DNA from 3 places in the Thalassospira sp. SN3W genome. Region 1 is predicted to be linked to each of the others. Evidence: riboswitches for the same ligand, from Rfam matches in the RefSeq annotation. Region 1 holds a riboswitch; each other region holds the start of a gene.

Evidence for each region. Region 1 has a riboswitch for cobalamin ahead of P8T57_RS12505 (ABC transporter substrate-binding protein). Riboswitches for the same ligand answer to the same signal wherever they lie in the genome.
Region 2: it holds a riboswitch for cobalamin, as region 1 does, so the genes downstream of both, cobU (bifunctional adenosylcobinamide kinase/adenosylcobinamide-phosphate guanylyltransferase) here and P8T57_RS12505 (ABC transporter substrate-binding protein) in region 1, are expected to answer to the same signal.
Region 3: it holds a riboswitch for cobalamin, as region 1 does, so the genes downstream of both, P8T57_RS15035 (CbtB domain-containing protein) here and P8T57_RS12505 (ABC transporter substrate-binding protein) in region 1, are expected to answer to the same signal.

What each region holds. Positions count from the first base shown of each region.
Region 1 covers NZ_CP121124.1:2,779,740-2,785,601, reverse strand. The annotation lists gene purD (phosphoribosylamine--glycine ligase) at 1-439, shown strand, start outside; gene P8T57_RS12515 (ABC transporter ATP-binding protein) at 464-1,246, opposite strand; gene P8T57_RS12510 (iron ABC transporter permease) at 1,243-2,283, opposite strand; gene P8T57_RS12505 (ABC transporter substrate-binding protein) at 2,292-3,332, opposite strand; cobalamin riboswitch at 3,543-3,739, opposite strand; gene P8T57_RS12500 (AraC family transcriptional regulator) at 3,795-4,712, opposite strand; gene P8T57_RS12495 (SDR family oxidoreductase) at 4,881-5,627, shown strand; gene P8T57_RS12490 (Atu4866 domain-containing protein) at 5,652-5,862, shown strand, end outside.
Region 2 covers NZ_CP121124.1:2,116,137-2,121,998, forward strand. The annotation lists gene cobT (nicotinate-nucleotide--dimethylbenzimidazole phosphoribosyltransferase) at 1-349, opposite strand, end outside; gene cobS (adenosylcobinamide-GDP ribazoletransferase) at 587-1,339, shown strand; gene P8T57_RS09495 (histidine phosphatase family protein) at 1,423-2,034, shown strand; gene P8T57_RS09500 (hypothetical protein) at 2,116-2,691, opposite strand; cobalamin riboswitch at 3,004-3,228, shown strand; gene cobU (bifunctional adenosylcobinamide kinase/adenosylcobinamide-phosphate guanylyltransferase) at 3,288-3,827, shown strand; gene cobW (cobalamin biosynthesis protein CobW) at 3,860-4,900, shown strand; gene cobN (cobaltochelatase subunit CobN) at 4,991-5,862, shown strand, end outside.
Region 3 covers NZ_CP121124.1:3,309,034-3,314,895, forward strand. The annotation lists gene P8T57_RS15005 (SDR family oxidoreductase) at 1-282, opposite strand, end outside; gene P8T57_RS15010 (helix-turn-helix transcriptional regulator) at 377-589, opposite strand; gene P8T57_RS15015 (DUF2975 domain-containing protein) at 589-1,128, opposite strand; gene P8T57_RS15020 (hypothetical protein) at 1,412-1,684, opposite strand; gene P8T57_RS15025 (hypothetical protein) at 1,800-2,063, opposite strand; gene P8T57_RS15030 (metalloregulator ArsR/SmtB family transcription factor) at 2,197-2,661, shown strand; cobalamin riboswitch at 2,781-2,995, shown strand; gene P8T57_RS15035 (CbtB domain-containing protein) at 3,027-3,200, shown strand; gene P8T57_RS15040 (CbtA family protein) at 3,204-3,887, shown strand; gene P8T57_RS15045 (hypothetical protein) at 3,961-4,485, shown strand; gene P8T57_RS15050 (DUF1636 domain-containing protein) at 4,486-4,857, opposite strand; gene P8T57_RS15055 (heavy metal translocating P-type ATPase) at 5,057-5,862, shown strand, end outside.

The sequences.
Region 1 (5,862 bases):
GATCGAATACAACATCCGTTTTGGCGACCCGGAATGCCAGGTTCTGATGACGCGCCTGAAATCGGATGTGCTTGATATCCTTGATGGGGCGGCCACCGGCAAACTCGATACCGTCAAACCCGAATGGCATGACGAAACCGCCATGGTCGTTGTCATGGCCGCCAAGGGGTATCCGGGCAGCTACGACAAAGGCACCGAGATCAGAAACGTGGCCGATGCGGATGCGATGGACAAGGTCAAGGTCCTGCATGCGGGCACGAAAATGGATGGTGACAAACTGACCGCGACGGGGGGGCGCGTTCTTGGCGTTACCGCACGCGGCACGTCGGTGACCGAGGCACAGAAACGCGCCTATCAGGCGGTTGATGCCATTAACTGGCCGGGTGGTTTTTGCCGTCGTGATATCGGCTGGCGCGCGATTGCCCGCGAGCAGAAATAAACATTCAACTTGGAAAAGACCGGGTCATGCAGCCCGGTCTTTTTTCATGCCTGCGTGATAGCGCACCGCGCATTGCCCGTTCGGGCCATGTTCGATGGTGGCCTCGACACCGAACACATCGCGCAGATTTTGGGTCGTCAGAATATCGGCAGGACTGCCGATCCCCACCAGTTCCCCGTCACGCATCATGGCAATCCGGTCGCAATACATCGCGGCATGGTTCAGATCGTGCAGGGCCGCCACCACGGTAACCGACAATTCACGCACCAGCTCCAGCAATCCAAGCTGATGACGGATATCCAGATGGTTTGTCGGCTCGTCCAGCAGAAGGAATTTTGGTTCCTGCGCCAGCGCGCGCGCGATATGAACCCGCTGCTTCTCACCGCCCGAAAGCGTATGCCAGAACCGGTCAGCCAGATGGGTCATGTCGACATCGCCGAGCGCACGTTCCACAATCGCATCGTCGCGTTCCGACCAAGGCGACAGCATGCTGAGATAAGGTGTGCGTCCCAGTGCCACCGCCTCGCGCGCGGTCAGGCGGTCGGTGGTGTCGGCCTGCTGTTCGACAAAGCCGATCTGCCGGGCCAGTTTGCGACGGCCATGCTTTTTCATGTCCTGCCCTGCCAGTATTGCACGCCCCTGATCAGGTGGACGAATACCGGCCAAAACCGACATCAAACTTGTTTTGCCCGATCCATTCGGCCCGATCAGGCCAAGGAACTCGCCCGGTTCAACCCGGAGGGAGACATTTTTGATGATCTTGCGAAAACCGGCAGACCAGACGATATCGCGCAGTTCCAGGGTCATCGCAAAATCCTTCCGTGACACAGGATCAGGGCAAAGGCCGGGGCCCCGACAAGGGCAGTGATCACCCCGATTGGCAAAACCTGCCCCGGAACGATCACGCGTGAGATGACATCGGCACAGACCAGAAACAGTGCGCCAATCAATGCCGATAGCGGTAATAGCAGCCCATGGCGCGTTCCGACAAAAAAGCGCGCCGCATGCGGGATCACGAGCCCGACAAAGCCGATGGAACCAACGATACTGACCATTACCGCGGTCATCATCGCGGCTGCGGCAATCAGGATCGCATAAACCCGCCTGACCGGAACACCAAGCGATGCGGCGGATTCCCTACCAAATGTAAAGGCATCAAGTGCGCGTGCATGCCAAAGACACACGACAAGCCCGACAAGAGCCACGGGTAAAGCCAGCCACACATCGGGCCAGCGCACGCCGCTAAGATTGCCCAGAAGCCAGAACATGATGCCGCGCGCCTGCTCGGCACTAGCCGATTTGGTGACAATGAAGGATGTCAGGGCATTGAACATCTGCGATCCGGCAATCCCGGCCAGAATGATCGCACCCGTACCGCGCCCGGCCTGTAACGCCAGAAGGGTCACAAAGGCGAATGCCGCCACTGCGCCGATAAATGCACCAAGTGACAGCGAAAGCATCCCGGCCCCAAGACCTAGGATCACGATGCTGACCGCACCGGTCGATGCCCCGGCCGAAATGCCGAGCAGATAGGGATCGGCAAGACTGTTGCGCAAAAGCGCCTGCAGGACCGCACCGGAAACGGCCAAGGCCGCCCCGCAACTTGCGGCAACGATGGCGCGGCTCAGCCGATAGTTCCAGATTATACCGGCATCAATCGCATCCACCGGATACCCGGCATCCCACAAATGATTGGCAATCGTATTGATCACCGTGCCCACCGGGATCGCTGTTTCGCCCACCGATGCGGCAACCGCCAGAACCGCTGCCAGCAACATCAGCGCGGCAAATGCCACGCTGATGCGTTTGATGAAAACAGGGCTGGAAATGATATTCCCGATCATTGGCCCGATCACTGGGTTGCCTCGAACGCCTCGATTGCCTTGGCCAGCGTTTCAATGCCGTCGATTGTCCGCATGGTCGGGTTCATCGACTGGGCATCCATGACGACGATATTTCCGCTTTTGACCGCATTCATCTGACGGGTTACCGGATCGGATTTCAGGAACTGCATTTTAAGTTCCCAGTCATCGGCCGGAAAACGACGACGATCCATTTTGCCAATCACAATGATATCGGGATTGGTCCGTACGATGGTTTCCCACCCGGCTGTGGGCCATTCATCATCACTGTCGATGACATTCTCCACACCAAGGATCGACATGACATAGGCCGGTGCGCCTTTCTGCCCGGCAACAAACGGATCAACATCGATTTCAGCACTGGAGAACCAGAACAGTGCCGAAATTCCCTTGCCATTCACGGCGGCGACTTTTTCGCGCGCAGCCTGTTCGCGGGCTTTGAAATCGGCAATCAGATCTGCGCCGCGTTCCTCGACATCGAAGATTTTCGAAAGGTCGGCTATCCCCTGATAGATCTGATCCATCGAAAAGGCATCAATCCGCGTTCCGTCACCGCCCGTGGTGTTGTCCTTACCGACGCAATCGGCTGGTGCGGTATAGACCGGGATTGAAAGTTCAGCAAACTGGTCAATCGTTCCGACCTTGCCATTCGGGCCGATATGCCATTGGAACTGGGTTGTGACCAAATCGGGTTTCTGGCCGACCACACTTTCAAAGCTGGGATCGTTGTCGGCAAGCCGCGGAATGGTGGCGTTGACGTCGCGAAACTGTTCCTGCACCGGGCCAAGCCATACGGCCGTTCCGACCACCCTGTCCGCCAGTCCCAGAAGATAAAGCAGTTCAGTGCTGCTTTGGCCAAGCGATACGGCACGGTTCGGAGCCTGATCAAAGGTCAGGGTTCGACCACAATTTTCCAATGTAAGCGGATATTCCGTGGCAGATGCGTATTGTGCGAAAGAAGCCAGTCCTGCAGCAAACACCCCGACTGCAAAAACCTTTTTGTTCAGTTCAATCACTTTGCGTCCTTTCATGGATATGCTGATCGGGAATTTCATTTCCCGACCGGACATACCAAACCAATAAATGTTATGTTATAACATAACATCAAAGTTACTATGGTCAAGGGACTGGCTAAAGTGCTGAAAAATGGCGGGAAATGCCGGGATCCAAGGGCGGTCCAATGGCTTTCAGCCCGCCCGGAACGGTGACATATACCGACATCCTCCGGGGCACCCCGCCCGGTCCGTCGTATTCATGTCAGCAGGTCTCCTGGCTCGCGGGTCGTTGTGTTTTCCTGCCTTCCCGGGAAATATCCCAGTGGCTTTCAGAAGGAAACACTCACCGCCTACAGTTGCGGGGGCAGCTTCGGTTAACCGTCTTCACGGACGGCTTCGAATTCCCTTTATCCTTATCGGATACTGACATCTATCGGTGTCACATAGTCACGAAGGCCGGTCAAGCCAATTGCGAATAAATCGCAATGATTACAATTTTCAATAGGCGTTCGCCGCCGCCGTGCCATCGCCGCCCAGCCGCCCAAGGATCGCCGAGACATCGCGCATCGGTGGCGCGCCAAACATGCGGGCATATTCACGGCTGAACTGTGATGCGCTTTCATATCCGACTTCATAGGCCGCGGTTGCCGCATCCTTCATTTCGGTCAGCATCATCTGGCGCGCCATCGTCAGGCGAAGGCGTTTCTGATACTGAAGCGGGCTCATGGAGGTTACCTGTTTGAAATGATGATGGAAGGAAGACGGACTCATATTCGCCTGTGCCGCCAGATCATCGACCCGAAGCGGTGCGGCAAAATCGTCCTTCATAAGCCGGATGATCTTGGAAATGCGCTGCATGTTGCTGCCGCCCATGCCGATTTGCGCAATCCTGGCCCCCTGAAGGCCGCGCAGAAGGCGATAATGCACTTCGCGCAGAAGCATCGGTGCCATCACCGAAATATCGTCTTTCTCATCACACAGGCGCAACAGGCGCATCACGGCATCCAGCAAGGTATCGCTGGCGTTATCGACATGAAGCCCGCAATCGCTTTCGGATGCCGAGCCGACCTGAAGATCAATCTGGGTGACAAGATCGCCCAACATCTGACCATCCAGTTCAATCGACAAACTGCGATACGGAAGTGCTGCACTGGCATTTGTCACACAGCCGACAATCGGCAGGTCGACCGACGCCACCAGATACTTTCCGGGCGCATAACTGAAAACCGCCTCGCCCAGAGTGACCTCTTTGGCACCTGACGCGATAATGCAAAGGCATGGCTTGTAGATTGTCGGAACTTTCATCGACGGCCCGGTCGCACGATACAGATGCACCGCCTTCACCGGCGTCTCGGCAACACCTTCGCCTTCGCAGTATCTGTCAATCAGTTCAGACATCTCTTCAAACACAGGCATCACCAAACTCCTTTGTTTCTCTAATATGAACTATAGCAACCAGAACCATCCTGAAAAGCGGTTTTCACCCTGCCTGGAGAATCAGGCAATTGATCAAGAGTTCTGTGTATTCATCAGGCAACCATTTGCAATCACAGTAAGCGCCATGATCCAGACAAGGAGGATGTCATGTCGCTTATGTCCAGCAATGTTGAAAACAAGGTTGTCGTCATTACCGGTGCCAGCAGCGGAATTGGCGAGGCCACGGCAAAACTTCTGGCCGAAAACGGTGCAAAGGTCGTTCTTGCGGCCCGACGCACGGCAAAGCTTCATTCCATCGTCGCCGAAATCGAGGCCGAAGGCGGCACCGCCACATGTCGCGCGGTTGATGTCACCGATGCCGACGACGTCGAAGCACTGATCTATTTCGCCAAAAACACCTATGGCCGCGTTGATGTGATCTTCAACAATGCCGGTGTCATGCCCCTGTCGCCGCTTGCCGAACTGAAAATTGACGAGTGGAACAAGATGATCGACGTCAATATTCGCGGCGTCCTGAATGGCATTGCCGCCGGTCTGCCATTGTTCAAGGAACAGGGTAGCGGCCACATCATCAATACCGCATCCATTGGCGCACATCTGGTATCCCCGACTGCCGCCGTTTACTGCGCCACGAAATATGCCGTCTGGGCGATTTCCGATGGCCTGCGTCAGGAAAGCCGCGATATCCGCGTCACCACCATTTCGCCGGGCGTTACCGAAACAGAACTTGGCAACGACATTACCGATGACAATGCCAAAGGGTTTCTCGGTGAACTGCGCAAAACCGCACTCAGTCCGATTTCCATTGCATGGTCGGTGCTTTACGCAATCGCCCAGCCCGAAAGCGTCGATGTCAACGAGATCATCGTGCGCCCGACCGCATCGGCATATTGATCCGTAACGCCCAAGGAGGCCCACATGGCACGTCATATGTTTGCGTCTTCTATCGCCAGTCTTCTGATGCTGTTTTCCAGCACCGCCACCGCACAGGAGGAAACCGTCATGTCCGGAACCACATCGAACGACCCGCATCCCTATGTTGGCATGTGGGTCACGGCTGATGGCAATATCCGTCAGGAATTGCTGGCCAACGGACGTTATGACGAGGCGCGCGGCAATCGCCCGTCTG
Region 2 (5,862 bases), 660 kb from region 1:
CGTCAACCGTTTTGCAGATCTGGTTGATTGCCGCACCGCCATTGATGAAGTTTTCAACCATCTGCTGGTTGACCTCGACCGGGAATGCCGACACACCCTGTGCACAGACGCCGTGGCTTCCGGCAAAGACCGTGACACGCGGGCGTGTCATGTTCGGTCGTGAATTTCCTTGCCACCCGGCCAGCCAAAGGCTGATATCTTCCATCCTGCCGAGCGCGCCTGCGGGCTTGGTCAATTGTGGCTCGCGCGTACTTACGGCTGCCTGTGCCTCTGCATCGACACCGGGCAATTGGGCCATCAGGGTGCGGATTTCATCAAGACTTTGGGGGGGATGCTTGGGATCGAACATGGAAAATCTCCGGCTGGCGGACAAGGATGCAAAGCGTCTTCTGCTTGGCTTCTGTCGCGCCCATGATTAGTCTGATTGCGTGCAAAATGCCAGTTCGAATATCGGAACACACCCGTGAACAATGATCATAATCAAGCCGGAATGAATTTGCAAAACCTTGATGATGATCAAGTTGATGCCAAAAAGCCAGAAACCGGATCTGAATCAGAACCTCAGCCTGAAGCACCCCCCACGGGGATGCTTGCTGATTTTTGGCGTGCTCTTGCCCTGCTAAGCCGGATACCGGTTTTCATTCCATGTGACTTCAGCGCGCATGCGATGGCACGATCAGTTTGGTGCTGGCCGCTGGTTGGGTTATTCATGGCTGGGATTGCGATCATTGCGGCCTACGTCATCGAGATTCTGACCGGCAATGTCATGATTACGGCCATTATCGCGACTTTTACCCTGATCGCGTTGACTGGGGCGATGCATGAGGATGGCATTGCCGATTGTGCCGACGGGTTTGGCGGTGGATTGGACCGTCAACGCAAGCTTGAAATCATGCGTGACAGCCGGATCGGGACTTATGGTGTTGTTGCGCTTGTTTTATGCCTAGCGATGCGCATCGCCCTTCTGGATGCTGCGGGTGAAAGTGGCAGCATGGCCGCCATCCTGATTGTGATGGCGACACTATCGCGTGCGGCGATGCCGATCGTGACCTATGTGTTTGATCCGGCGCGTGAAGATGGTCTTGGCAAAAGTGCCGGGCGACCCGACATTAAAGTGGTGAGCGCGGGTATTGCCATCGCCTTGGTTCTGGTGGTGATTGTTGCGGGTGCGGTGACCGCGTTCATGTGTCTGATTGCCATGATGGTCGGGGCATCGGTTGTCGGATGGATCGCCCGGTATCAGATTGGCGGCCATACTGGCGATGTGCTGGGCATGACTCAAATCATCTCCGAACTGCTTGTCGGTATTGCATTTATCGCGATACTGCAGATTGCCTGATGATAAGATCATGAAAAGGACCGTTCAAAACCGAGCCCAATCCCGGATCGTATTTTTCGACCGCATTTTTCCTTGGGGGAAGAATGGACAAAGCAGTGACAACCCGTTGGTGGCTTGTTCGCCATGCGCCGGTTCTCAACCCGGAACGGCTTGTCTATGGCCGAAGCGACATGCCGGTTGATCTTACCGATGAAAAGGCATTGCGTGCCCTGTCGCGCCATTTGCCAAACGACGCGGTCTGGATTACGAGCCACCTTTCGCGCACGCTTGATACCGCGCTTAAACTTCTTGAGCTGATGGATGAAAACATCCTGCCGACGCGTGAAACCGGCTTTGCCGAACAGCATTTTGGTGCATGGGAAAAGAAACACTGGAATGATCTGCCCAAAGGGGAAACCACCCGTTTCTGGGCCGATTTCGCGCGCCAGCATCCTCCGAATGGTGAAAGTTTCAGCGACGTTGTCGAACGGGTTGGGCCAATATTTGACCGGCTGACAAGATATTGGGCCGGGCGTGATATTGTCGCCGTTATTCACGGTGGGACGGTGCGCGCGGCCCTTGCCAATGCGCTCGGTCTGTCGCTTGAGGCGGCTTTATCATTTCATATCGATACGCTTGGCGTGACACGGATCGAACATATAAACGGCGTCGATCAGCCGGGCTGGCGGGTGACCGGTGTTAATCTGCGTTACTGATAAAAGGGGGGGGGGCTGGGCAGTACCCATCTGCCGATACCCTGTGGGGCTTGAATGACATGCCACACAGGGTATCAGTTTTCAGGCGGATTTCCGTTGATCGGTTTCCTGCGCATCGACAAGCGCATATTCCGACAAAAAGCGATCTACCATATCGGCAGAGACATCGTATCTGCCACAGATTGACGCGACATCGTCGAGATAGGCTTCGTAGTAGGGAATAGGCCGGCTGCGCGATTTGCCGCGAAGCTCGCTGATTTCCGTAAAGTCGGATGCAAATTCCGGTGCTTCGATAACCTGAATGATCGTGTCGTCGATGATGGCGGCGGGTTTGCCTTTGTATTTCTTACCACAGGCTGAAAGCATTTTGCTGGCGGTCGGGATGGATATCCCAGGCTGGCCCAGAAGCAGTGACATTTGATCTTCGTCGAAATCGTCATTTTCGAACAATTCCACGAGTTTCGTTAGGTCACGGACCAGAAGAGAAAGCGCATTTACGCGGATGCCACGCGCATGCGACCAAATGATGGTCGCGACAACACCACAGGTCGGACGGCTGGCATAAATGTTTCGAACATCACGACGCGCCAATGATATTTCACCATTTACAGCATGATGTTGCAGGAATTCGGGAAAGGATTGATCATTATAGCTCAATCTATCCAGCAGCCCGCGCCACATGTCTTCGCGTGATACGGTCTGCCAGGTTGTTGATTTCAGATTCCGAATTCGTTGAATTTGTTCATGAATTGCCATTTGATCAGCAAATTTCCAATTAACCCCAAGAAGTTTTTCCGAAACCCTTTGCGGTTTCGGCATCCGGACTTTGTTTGTTTTGTAATGTCCGGCGGTCACGCGGGCGGCTTTTGTCGGCTCTGATCCAACGTGACAAAATTATGTTCTCCTAAAGAATAACCGCCGACAAGCAGTCAATTCTTACAAATACTGACCTTATGGTTAGGTCGGAGTTTGGGCTTTGGTCGTGGGGGTAAAGCTGCTAGGTTCGGCGCTGCCGTTTGGTGATGGGAAACCGGTGTGATGCCGGTGCTGCCCCCGCAACTGTAACGGGTTGGGTGATCCGGGTGATGTGATGTCACAAGCCACCGGTAATGTTGATTTGCAGACAACATGCCGGGAAGGCGGATTGCTTTCATGCCCGCAGCCAGGAAACCAGCCATCGGTATCCCTGTTCGTAAGGATATGGGGTAACGCAATCCGGCCTCGGTGGGAGGTCAAAGCGAAGGAAGGCGGCTATGACCCATAATATGGCTGATAACAGCCAGTTTGCCGGGATCCATCTGATCCTTGGCGGTGCCAGATCGGGCAAAAGCCGGTTTGCCGAAAACCGGATCAACCATGCAGGCGGCGGTATTTATATCGCGACCGGCCGGGCATGGGACGAGGAAATGGCAAATCGCATCGAACTTCACAAATCATCGCGCGGCGAGATATGGCAAACGATTGAGGAACCGCTTGATCTTTTCGGTGTCCTGTCTGCCTGCAATCGCGACGGCAGCAAACCGGTACTGGTCGATTGCCTGACGCTTTGGCTGACCAATCTGATGCTGGAAGATCGCGATATCGAGGCCGAGTTTGACCGGCTTTGCGACCTTTTGCCGGAGCTGGATATCCCAGTTCTTCTGGTTTCGAACGAGGTCGGTTTCGGGATTGTGCCGGAAAATGCCATGGCGCGCAGCTTTCGCGATCATGCCGGACGATTGCATCAACGGATTGCCGAGCTTGCCGATCAGGTGACGCTTGTGGTTGCGGGCATTCCGATGTCGGTTAAATAGATCAGAATTCATAGATTTAAGGGTAATTGAATATGGCACAGCTTGGAAAAATTCCGGCAACAGTGATCACCGGTTTTCTTGGTGCAGGCAAAACCACGATGATCCGCAATATGCTGGAAAATGCCGGGGGTAAGCGGATTGCGCTGATCATCAACGAATTTGGTGATCTGGGCGTGGACCGCGAAGTGATAAATGGTTGTGGCATTTCGGGATGTGCCGAGGACGACGTTGTCGAACTTGCAAACGGTTGCATCTGTTGCACGGTGGCCGATGATTTCCTGCCGACCATCAAGGGCCTGATTGATCGCGACACGCCGCCTGATCATATCGTTATCGAAACATCAGGGTTGGCACTGCCAAAACCGTTGGTCAAGGCGTTCAACTGGCCGGAAATCCGTTCACGGGTCACGGTAGATGGTGTGGTGGCTGTTCTGGACGGGGCGGCATTGCGCGACGGGTTGTTTGCCCATGATCATTATGCGGTTCAGGCCCAACGCGAGGCGGATGATAATCTTGATCATGAAAGCCCGCTTGAGGAACTGTTTGAAGAGCAGCTTCATTGCGCCGATATGGTGGTTCTGAACAAAACCGATTTGCTGAGCGCTGCCGAAGTTGCCAAGGTCGAGGCAGATATCCGGGCCGAGCTGAAACGCCCATCGGTCAAGATCATCGCGACCGCGCATTCGAAGGTCGAAAATGCTGTTTTGCTGGGACTTGGAGCGGCGGCCGAAGACGATCTTGATAGCCGCCCCTCACATCATGACGATGGTCACGAACATGACCACGACGATTTTGAAAGCTTTGTCGTGTCACTTGACGCGGTTGACGATGCGGCCGTGCTTGAAAAACGCCTGATTGATGTCGTGCGTCAGTTCGATGTCCTGCGGATCAAGGGTTTTCTCGATATTCCCGGCAAGCCGATGCGCCAGGTTGTTCAGGGCGTTGGTGAGAGGTTCCAGCGTTATTTCGACCGGCCGTGGGCCGAAACCGAAACGCGCCGGTCGGAACTGGTGGTGATCGGCCTGCATGGCTTGGATCGCGGTGCCATCGAAGCGGCAATCAAGGCATCGTGACGTTTTGAAATTGTAAGATCATCCGGTCGACAACGTTGTGCGGGCGGATGATCTTGAACCAGCACACGATAAAAGAAACGGACATTTCCGATGCATCTGCTTGCCGCCCAGCCTGGACTTGTTACCGATGGAAGCGAAGCCGTCGATCTGGGGCAAAGCCCGGGCGATGTCGTTATCCTGTCGGCAGCAGAGTCCGAGCTTGCCTGTCTGGCCGGGGCGCAGGCGCGATTGCATTCAGCATTTGGCGACGCGACACCGTCGCTGCGATTGGCAAGTCTATTGCAGCTGGGTCACAACATGTCGGTCGATCTTTATGTCGAGGATGTTCTGACCGATGCCAAATTCATCATCGTGCGCATTCTGGGCGGGCGGGGATATTGGGAATACGGGATCGAACAGCTGGTCGAACTGGCCCGTCGCAACGACGTGCCGTTGGTACTGTTGCCAGGTGACGATCAACCCGATGCGGAACTGTTGTCGTTATCGACGGTAAAGGGTGCAACGTATCAGCAAATCTGGCGTTACCTGATCGAAGGTGGTCCGGGAAATGCTGAACATTTACTGCGTCTTATATATGAAAAATTGAACCCGTCTGTCAGTTGGGACTGGAAGCCGGCGGCACCATTGGTCAAGGCAGGCCTTTATTGGCCGGGGAAAATCACCGCAAATCTCGAAGAAATTGAACAGAATTGGAAACAAAATCATGCTGTTGTTCCGATCATCTTCTACCGTGCATTAATTCAGGCTGGTAATCTGGATGTAATTGATGCGCTGGTTGAGGAGTTGTTGGGTAATAGCCTCAATCCATTGCCTGTTTTTGTTGCCAGCCTCAAAGACCCGGTTGCGGCGGCCTTGGTTGAAGAATGGCTGGGGTCAACACGTGCGGATTTGATCCTGAACACCACCGGCTTCTCTCTTTCCGTTCCGGGTGTGGAACGAAAAGATGGGCCGTTTGATGTTGT
Region 3 (5,862 bases), 530 kb from region 1:
TTCACCAATTGGCAGGAAATCGGCAACCCCGGCATTATTGACGATCGCATCAATCTGTCCGAACTCGGTCAGGACCTCGTCGATCATCAGATCGACCTGTTCGGGGATTGATACGTCATATTCAAATGCCTTGGCATTTGCGATATCACGACATGATTTGCGAAGTTCCGCGCTGTCGCGATCAATCATCGCAACCTGCCAGCCCTGTTCGATAAAAAGATGTGTGGTGGCAAGTCCGATGCCGCGCGCGGCACCTGTTACGAGGGCAACCTTGTTTTCCATTCACGTCTTCCCTGATAACAGCCGTTAAACAGGCTGCTTGGTTTCTTATGAAGGACGGCCCCGTGTTAACCGGGCCCGTCATGATCACAAGAGCTTACAGGTCGTCGGCAACGAATTCCAGAAGATCACCGGGTTGGCAATCAAGTTCCCGACAAATCGCGGCAAGCGTTTCAAACCTGACCCCGCGCACCTTGCCTGATTTCAGAAGCGACAGGTTCTGTTCGCTAACGCCGATCCGCGCAGCGAGGTCCTTGGATTTCATCTTTCGCAGGGCAAGCATCACGTCTAGCCGCACAATGATCGCCATCAGACGAAGCTCCTGTTTTCGTCTTCGATACGGGTGGCTTCACCAAGTACCCATGCAATCACCAGAAGCAGCCCACCCAGAAACAGCGTGCTGACTTCGGCATTGCTCAGCCCGATCGACAGTACCCGTTCGCCCTCTGGCCGGGTTATGGTTGCCAGCACGGATGTCAATGCACCTGAAATAGGCTTGATCAGGGTCTGTGTCATAAGGGCCACGGAAAATGCTTTCAGATGGGCAATCGGGGCAGGCTGGAAAATATGGTTTTCGGCAAAAGACAGGAACATCTTGCGCAACCGCCAAAGCCCATAGGCCATAACAAGTGTCGGCAGCATCATCGATGCCATCACGGCATATTTCTGCCATCCGGAAAGGGCGCGCAATTCTTCAATGCTGATGGTCATCTGGCTGGCGCTGGTATCAATCCAGCCATCCACATGCCATATCAGCGGCACGAGACAGATTTCGAAAACAACGCCGATAAGGCATACCCAGCCAAGTATGCGGCTGACGGTGCGGACATTTTTCAAGGTATCGGACATGACGGGGCTCCATCCGGAAACAATCAGGGGACATTTTAATGACGAATAAAATTTATTAATTAAAATAAAACATTAATTTTTTATCGAAATGAGTCAACCTGGATTTTTGTCCGTAGCAGTGCTTTGATCGTCAGGTGGTCGATGCCTAGCCAAAATGCAGACAAAAAAATGCAGCCGGGGCGGTTGAAACGCCCGGCTGCAGAAGGAATGGCGGGGAGGGGAGGAAAACCCGCCAGGGAAGAGAGGGAGACGAAAAAGTCTGGCTGCTTCCAGCGCGGCGTCGTTAATGCCGTTTGGAAGAGATCATCGCGTCCCACGCACCTTGCAAACGTTGTTTGGCTTCACGAAAACGCTGCAGGGATTCTTGCGGGATATCACCGCTATGATCTTTGATCTCGCTCCAGGCGGCATCCATGTCATCCCACGCCTGAACAACCTCGCTTGGCAATTGTTCAAGCCCGGCTTCGGATTCCTTGCAATGGGCTGTAAGGCCGAATTCCCAATCCTTGAATTCCTGATGGAGCTTGGCATGCTCCGGAAGGGGACGGGCTGTCATGGGAGCCTCCTTTTGCTTTTCCAGACAGTTTCAATCTGGCGCGTAATCATGTCATCGATTTGCAATGAAAAGGCGATTTTGGGGCATTCTCTATAAAGGGCATAAAACCGGCAATTTACCTGCCAATCATATCGTTCCATGCTTTTTCAAGATTTGCGGTCGCCTTGTGGAACTGCTCTGCGGTGGCGTTGCTTGCGGCATCGCCTTCGGCCTTAAGCTTTTCCCACGCCTCATTCATCTCGTTATAGGGGCCGGTTACCTCTTTGGGCAGGTTGCCGACCTGCATCTCGTTTTTCGCGCAGTAACCGGCAACATTCCGTTCCCAGCTGTCGTGGGACTGACGCAGATTAAAAATGTCGAGTGCTGTTTGCTCTTGCATCGGTGTGTCTCCTTGTTCTGGTGGGCACTTTCGACGATGTGTCATACCTGTAACGTTCCCTGCGTGGCGGAGTTCCATGCACGCAAACATCAAGTCCCCTTGCCAAGCGATGCAGGGCGTGGAAAATAGTGGCATGTCACAAAGCAAAGCAAAATCCCGTAAAGTCGAAATCACACCGGCCCGCCCGGTCGTGGTCAGCGCCAATAATGATGGTGACGGTTGTCAGGAATGCGATACTGCCGCACGCCTTGGACTTTCCACCGAACAGGGGGAAGCCGTAACGCGTGATGCGTCGCGCGCCACCGGTCATAACCTGTCGCTGCCCGATATCGAGGCAGCAGCGAAAATCTTTGCGCTTTTGGGGGATGCCGGGCGGTTGCAGCTTGTTCTGCGCTGCATGGAAAAACCGCAAACCGTTGGCGAACTGGCCGAGGCATCGGGCATGTCGCAGTCGCTTACCAGCCATCATCTGCGTCAGTTGCGCGATCAGCGCATTCTGGCCTCCGAGCGCAACGGGCGTCATATCTTCTATCAGATTGATGACGAACATATTTCCCGTGTTGTTCGAGATGTCTTTGCCCACGTCACACACGACTAAGCCACCCCCGCACTGATCTTTGCGGGCATTCCAGTCGCAGATCGACAATCGGGCGAATATGTTCGTCGAATGATCACCCGGCCTGCGTGGTTTTCACATTGCACTTGCGCAAAATTACCGTCATAAACGAATGGCTTGGTTTTTCCCGCTCTGCTCGGGGTTGGGAAACGAAGAGGGAATTTGGAAAGCCGTCTGTTTGACGGTCAAAGCCAAAGCCGCCCCCGCGACTGTATGCGACGAGTGCCCGCCATCATACCACTTGCGAAAGCAGGGAAGGTCGGCGACGCATGAAGACCCGCAAGCCAGGAGACCTGCCAGGCATGGACCCGAACCGACTGTCGGGTGTGACAGCAAAGGAGATTTCTATGACCACGCAGACCGCGGCATTTGCCGTTTCGAAAAAATCCGTTCTTCTGCCGATCCTTGCCTGTGCCGTTTTCGGCATGGCGATTGTCTTTGTGACCGGCCACGTTCAGGCGGACCTGCTTCATGACGCGGCACACGATGTGCGCCACGCGACCGGCTTTCCCTGCCACTAAGTCATGTTCACACGCATAGTAACCAGCGCGTTGTTCGCTGGTGCTGCAGCGGGGCTTATTGCGGCCCTGCTACAGCTGTATTTTGTGCAGCCCGTTTTGCTGCATGCGGAGCTGTATGAAACCGGTGCCCTTGTGCATTTCGGCGGTGACGCGGTTAGCGCGCATCAGGATGTCGGTGGGATTGATCCGCTGCGTGACGGGCTAAGCATCCTGTTCACCATGCTGGTCTATACCGGCTATGCACTGATCCTGATCGCGGCCATGGCCTTTGCCGAAAATCGTGGTCATGTGGTGACTGCGCGCAGTGGCATCATCTGGGGCATTGCAGGGTTTGTCATCGTGCATTTTGCGCCGGGCTTCACCTTGGCGCCAGAGGTGCCCGGTGTTGCTGCGGCCGATGTCTATGAACGGCAAATCTGGTGGTTTGCGACGGTGGCAACCGCGGCACTTGCGGTTTGGCTGATCGCCTTTGGCCGGAACTGGCTGGCGTGGGGGGCGGCGGTTGTTCTGCTTCTGGCGCCGCATGTTATCGGTGCGCCGGAACCCGATCAGTTCAGCGGTCCCGTGCCGACCGAACTCGGGGCGCTGTTTGCTGCGCGTGCCTTTGGTATCGGGGCGGTAGCCTGGGTGTTGACCGGGCTGTTTGCCGGGCATTTCTGGCGGCGTGAAGCCGACCGGGAAGCGTAAAACGCAATCACATTGATCAGGCGCGGTATATTCCGCGCCTGTTTTCTTTCATTGATTTGTCTGGATAAACGAAATGCCACGTTCACTTGCTCTTTTCGGGATCGGGCTTGTTTTTGGCGGCGGGATTGGCTTTCTGGTGGCGGCGGGCAATGGCATCACCCTTGATGGCCATGACCATTCCGATCCGCGCGCGCATGGGGAAAGTGCCCATGGTGATACGCATGACACGATGAATGTCAACGGTGCCCATGCCAGCCATGATGCCGTCATTTCACTGCCCGATGCCGTCGATGCGCCAAGCCTTGATGTTGCCATTGCGCCCGATCCGGTCAGTGGCTGGAACCTGCATCTCTTGGTGCAGAATTTCCGTTTTGCCCCCGAACATGCCAGCAGTCCCCATATCCCGGGCGAGGGGCATGCTCATGTCTATGTTAACGGCACCAAGATCGCCCGCCTGTATGGCCCGTGGCTTCATATCGCAGACCTTCCAGCGGGCGATAATGAGGTTATCGTGACCCTTACGGCCAATGACCATAGCCAGCTTGCCGTTGGCGATAAGCCACTGCGTCAGGTCATGACTGTTTCGGTTGCGCCATAATCACAGGGCCGGGATACGGGCCTTAAGGCAAAATCGAAGACGTCCGCAGCCGCGTGCGTCTTCGATCCATCCATCCGGGGCGTTCAGATATTCCCGGCAGGTGGCAATGATATCGTCAATATCACGATGTGCCGATAATCCGGCAAAAAGATAACTTGCCCGCCCGGTTCCCTGAAGTGCAACCGATGTCGGGTCGCTGCATGATCCCATGCAGTCAACCTGCGTGATTTCAAACGTTTCGGGCAATTCCGCCTGATCAAGTGCCGTGCCTAACTGCCGCACAAAACCATCCGCATCGACAAAATCCATCTTTGGGTCCGGATCAGCATCAGGTGCTGGTTGGCAGGTTTTGCAAATGACAATACGAGGCATGCGGCGGTTGGCCTTGGTTCTTAAATCGGGTGGTCACTATGGTCGCAGTGCCGGCGTAATTCATCAACTTTTTCGGGGCGTCTGGCATTGTGTGTGATAATATTCAAATCATGGTTTGAATGTTCTTGACTCGCTAACATATGAATTGTTATTTGAATATAATACATGAATATAAATTTGAATGTTGGCGAGGTCCAGAATGTCCGTCATCGTAAAATGGGATCAGTTCCCGGCCATTGGAAATTGTGAAAGCTGCAAGTCATCGCTGATTGCGTCGCTCAACGTTGCTGTGCCCGGGCAAAGCTTTGTTGCCGCCGCCGATGGCTTGCACGCGCAATCCGAACTGAGTGTCGAGGACCAGGGCACTGTTGATGATGTGCTGGCCCGTCATCGTGACGGCATTTCGCATCACCAGTGGGCCGTATCGGGCATGGATTGCGGGTCCTGTGTGGCGAAAATCGAAACCGCGCTTTCCAAACGTGATGGCGTGCAATGTGTAGATGTGTCGATGATGCGTGAAACGGTCACGTTGGGCCTTCGCAATGATAGTGCCGAAACGCGTTCCGATATCAGCACCATGCTGACCAAATTGGGTTATCCGGCAAAGGAAAAGGTAATTCCGGGGGCGGGGAAATCATCCGAAGCCGCTTGCTGCGCTGGCGGTTCCTGTGGTTCTGCCAATCCGGCTGCGACGGATAATGCCGCGTCGCAAGATACCGATGCCAATGACAAATCCCTGCTGCGCAAACTGGCCCCCTGGCCGGAAGCCGGGGACGAAATTGCATGGGCAGCGATCTGGCTGGTTCTAGGCGGATTGGTCGGCTGGCTGGTTCCGGCCACCGATGCTTATGCCATGTCCATTGCCTCGATCATCGCGGCATTGCCGGTGATGAGAACAGCGTTCCGTCTGGCGGCAAGCGGCGCATTCTTTTCCATCGAACTATTGATGAGTGTCGCGGTTCTTGGCGCGGTTGCAATCGGCGAAAGTCTTGAAGCCGGTATGGT